Regions from separate parts of the Kitasatospora sp. NPDC058406 genome, predicted to be linked through region 2. Evidence: riboswitches for the same ligand, from Rfam matches in the RefSeq annotation. Region 2 holds a riboswitch; the other holds the start of a gene.
What was found. A riboswitch is a leader RNA that binds a small molecule or an ion and turns the genes downstream of it on or off. The one in region 2 is predicted to bind S-adenosylmethionine.
Positions count from the first base shown of each region.

Region 1 (2,195 bases), on a different contig from region 2:
GGGCGAGCGCGTCCAGCCCGGCCGTCTCCAGGGCGTCGACGAGCAGGCCGAGTTCGACGCCGTAGCCGGTCGGGAAGGGCAGGCGTTCGAGCAGGGAACGGCGGGCCGCGTACTCGCCGCCGAGCGGCTGGACGAAACCGGCGAGTTCCGGCCAGTGCAGGTTGAGCAGGGGGCGGGCGACCAGTTCGGTGACCCGGCCGCCGCCGGCCGGGACGACCGCCCCGTCGGTCTCCAGCGGGCGGTCGTACATGGCCTTGACCAGGTGGATGTCCGGGTCGGTGAGCAGCGGGCCGACGATGCCGGAGACCAGGGCGGGATCGAACGCGCGCAGGTCGGCGTCGACGAAGCAGACGATCTCACCGCGGGTGACCAGCAGCGATCGCCAGAGCACCTCGCCCTTGCCGGGGGCGGCGGGCAGCCGCGGGAGGATCGTGTCGCGGTGGACGACGGTGGCACCGGCCTCGGCGGCGACCGCGGCGGTGGCGTCGGCCGAGCCGGAGTCGACCACGACCAGTTCGTCGACCAGCGGCAGCCGTTCCACCAGCTCGCGGCGGATGGTGCGGACGATGTCGCCGACCGTGGCCTCCTCGTCCAGGGCGGGGAGGACGACGCTGACCGTGCCGGCCGGGCCCAGTGCGCGCTTGGCCGCCAGCAGGACGTCCACCGGGCGGTCGGCCGCGCTCCACGAGCGTCGGCGCAGCCAGGACGCCGTCTCGGGGAGGAGCGCGGGGATCGGTTCGGCGGGCACTGTTCTCTCCTCGGCGAGGTGGGATGGGACGGGTCATCTCGCGTGGCGGACGATCCCGTTCGGGGTTGACGCCTTCGGATACAGTCTTCGTACAGCGGTCGCACCTTCGCACGCCGGGGTCTCCGCTGAGCATGACCACAACTTCACAGAGCTCATCCAGAGGGACTGAGGGAACGGCCCGTTGACGTCCCGGCAACCTTCTCGCGCGGCTGTTGTCAACAGCGCCGGCGGGACAGGTGCCAATTCCGGCCTGTGGCGCGCCCGCGTCACGGGGAAGATGAGGAGAGAGGCCTCCGCCATCATGGCTATCGACACCGCCGCACCCGTCACCGTTGACCTCGGCCCCGCCGCCGCGCTGTCCTGTCGCGAGTGCGGCACCCGGTTCCCGCTCGGCCCCAGCTTCGCCTGCGTGGAGTGTTTCGGCCCGCTGGAGATCGCCTACGAGTTCGGCAGCGAGGGCGCGGAGGAACTGCGCAAGCGCATCGAGGCCGGTCCGGCGTCGATCTGGCGGTACGCTCCGCTGCTGCCGGTGCCGGCCGACGTCGCCTCCAAGCCGAACCTGAACCCGGGGTGGACCCCGCTGGTGAAGGCCGACAACCTGGGCCGCGAGCTCGGGTTCACCGCCCAGCTGCACATCAAGGACGACTCGGGCAACCCGACCCACTCCTTCAAGGACCGCGTGGTGGCCTGTGCCATCGAGGCCGCGCGGGCCTTCGGCTACACCACGCTGTCCTGCTCGTCGACCGGCAACCTGGCCGGTGCGGTGGGCGCGGCCGCGGCCCGGGCCGGCTTCAAGTCCTGCGTGTTCATCCCGCACGACCTAGAGCAGGGCAAGGTCGTGATGGCCGGGGTGTACGGCGGCGAGCTGGTCGGCATCGAGGGCAACTACGACGACGTGAACCGCTTCTGCTCGGAGCTGATCGGTGACCCGGCCGGCGAGGGCTGGGGCTTCGTCAACGTCAACCTGCGGCCGTACTACGGCGAGGGCTCCAAGACGCTGGCGTACGAGATCTGCGAGCAGCTGGGCTGGCGGCTGCCGGAGCAGATCGTGATCCCGATCGCCTCGGGGTCGCAGCTGACCAAGATCGACAAGGGGCTGCAGGAGCTGATCAGGCTCGGCCTGGTCGAGGACCGGCCGTACCGGGTCTTCGGCGCCCAGGCGGCGGGCTGCTCGCCGGTGTCGGCGGCGTTCAAGGCCGGCCACGACGTGATCCGGCCGGTCAAGCCGGACACCATCGCCAAGTCGCTGGCGATCGGCAACCCGGCCGACGGCCCGTACGTGCTCGACATCGCCCGGCGTACCGGTGGCGCGGTGGAGGACGTGACGGACGAGGAGGTCGTGGCGGCGATCCGGCTGCTGGCCCGGACCGAGGGCGTCTTCGCCGAGACCGCGGGCGGGGTGACCGTCGGCGTGCTGAAGAAGCTGGTCGAGACGGGACAGCTGGAC
Region 1 covers NZ_JBHXKE010000323.1:568-2,762, reverse strand. Annotated here, with positions in the region: gene ACFWOG_RS37210 (glucosyl-3-phosphoglycerate synthase) at 1-748, opposite strand, end outside; SAM riboswitch class I at 898-1,032, shown strand; gene thrC (threonine synthase) at 1,050-2,195, shown strand, end outside.
Region 1: it holds a riboswitch for S-adenosylmethionine, as region 2 does, so the genes downstream of both, thrC (threonine synthase) here and ACFWOG_RS36640 (AAA family ATPase) in region 2, are expected to answer to the same signal.

Region 2 (2,195 bases):
GCGTGCCCGTGCACGGTCGCGTCGGCCGCTCCGGCCGCGCGCAGCAGCCGGCCGGCCCGCTGGTGCAGGGCCGCCAGCTCGACCGGCCGCATCGCGGCCAGCAGGTCCCCGGCGGCGGTCGGATGGCGGAACCCGCCGTCCCGGAAGAGACCGGCCGCGTGCAGCAGGTAGAGCGCCCTGGGCAGCGAGTCCGGGGCCAGCAGGAGGAGTTCGGCGAGCAGGTCCGGGGTCGCGGACGCGCCGAGCACGGCGACGCCCCGAGCGTAGTGCAGCGCCAGCGGGTCGATCCGGTGCAGGCAGTGCATCAGCCCGCGCCGGTAGCCCTCGCCGACGACCAGCTCGTCCGGGACGCCGGCGGTCTCCTGGTCGCCGATCAGGCTGTGCACGAGCAGCGGGTTGCCGCCCGTCAGGGCGTGCGCCTCGACGGCCAGTCGGGCGGACGCCGCGCCGAGCCGGGCCCGGAGGAGTTCGGCGACCAGGTCGGCGGAGAGCAGGTCGAGGCGGATGTGCTGGTGGTGCGGCTGGCGGGCGAGTTCGACCTCGAAGAAGGGGTTGGACGGGGTCATGGTCTCGCGCGAGCTGAGCACCGTGAGCACACCCGCGCTGCGGGTACGGCGGACCAGGTAGAGCAGGAACTCCAGCGACTGCGGGTCGGCGTCCTGCCGGTCGTCGACGGCGATCAGGACGGGGGCGCGCTCGGCCAGCCGGCGGACCAACCGGAACAGGCCCTCCAGGGTGCGCTGGGTGAGCTGCCCCTGCGGGCCGTCCGGCAGGACCGGGCGGGCCCCCTCGGCGGCGCCCTGGGCGAGCAGCGACTCCGCCGCGGCGGCCTCCTCCGGTTCGAGGTCGGCGCCCTGGAGCAGCTGCCGGGCCAGCCCCAGCGGGAACTCCCGCTCCAGTGGCGAGCCGGTGCCGACGAGGACGTGCGCGCCGCGCTCGGCCGCGGTGTCGGTGAAGGCGTAGAGCAGGTCGCTGCGGCCGCTGCCGACCGACCCGTGCAGGACGATCACGCTTCCGGCGCCGGCCGCGCAGCGGTCGAACGCGTCGCGCAGTCTCCGGTACTCGGGCTCCCGGCCGACCGGGAGGGATCTCGACGGGTCTCGGGGCGCGGGGAAGGTGGGCATCCGTTCTCCTGGAGCAATGCGCACGGGAGGTCGGGCCGCTGGGCGCTCCTCCTCGCACGGGGTCGTGGGCGAGGGAATCGGACGGACCGACCGAGGCGGGCAGCACTGCCCGGCCGGCCGACCGGCGTCAGCGACAGAGGGAGCTGGCGCGCCGGAGCAGGTCGACGTCGAGCCTGGCCACCAGCCTGAGGCCCGCGGCGTTGCGTCCGCCCGCCCGCTGTTCCACGACCTTCTCCGTCCCCCGAGCCCAACCGGGCCATGACTGCGCTTGTGACGACGCGTCATCGGAACGCCACGTCACCCGGCTTATCCCCGGGGCACCCCACCGCAGTGTGGGGGTTGCCAGTCAGCCGGCCGGGGCCCGTGGCTGACATTCTTCGCCGGTCCGAGTCTAGGAAGGCGCCGCCGATCCCGTCAATTGCGGGAACCGCCCTCGGCGTCCACGAATCCGCCGGTCCGGACGTCGGCCGCACCGCCGCGAAACGGGGCGCAATCCGGCCGCAACACCGCTGCCACAGTGGGTCGGTGGGCGGACGGCGAGGTCCGGACCGGCGGGTTCCGCTCTGACGGTCCGTCGGTTGCCCGGGGGCCGTTCCGGGGCCCGGCCGACCGTGCGCGAAGGGCACCGGCGGCCTCACCCGGCGGGCCCGGGGGCCCGGGTGAGGCCCCTGTCGCCGGCAGGCGAGGCGGCCCGGTCGCCGCTCGGGTACGACCGGACACACGATCGGCACGATCACCCGGCCCCGCAAGGATCCCGCCACGGCCCCGCCGGTCCCGCTCCGGCGCGCGCCCTCGCCCGCCGTCCCACCCGCCGTCCCACCCGCACCGTCCCGTGCCGGCGTGCCCTCGACCCCTACCCCGCCAGCCCGTGCGCCGTCAGCCGCTCGCGCAGCCCGGCCAGTTCGTGCCGCACCAGCGCCGGCAGCCCCGCCCCGCCGGCGTCCGCCGCGAACACCGGGCCCAGCAGCTCCGCCGCCGCCCGGGGGTCGCGCGCCACCAGCAGGCAGTCCGCCACCCGGACGGTGAACAGCAACCGGGCGGAGGGCAGTTGGTCGGGCGCGAGGAGGGCGA
Region 2 covers NZ_JBHXKE010000308.1:2,121-4,315, forward strand. Annotated here, with positions in the region: gene ACFWOG_RS36640 (AAA family ATPase) at 1-1,124, opposite strand, end outside; SAM riboswitch class IV at 1,384-1,506, opposite strand; gene ACFWOG_RS36645 (helix-turn-helix domain-containing protein) at 1,978-2,195, opposite strand, start outside.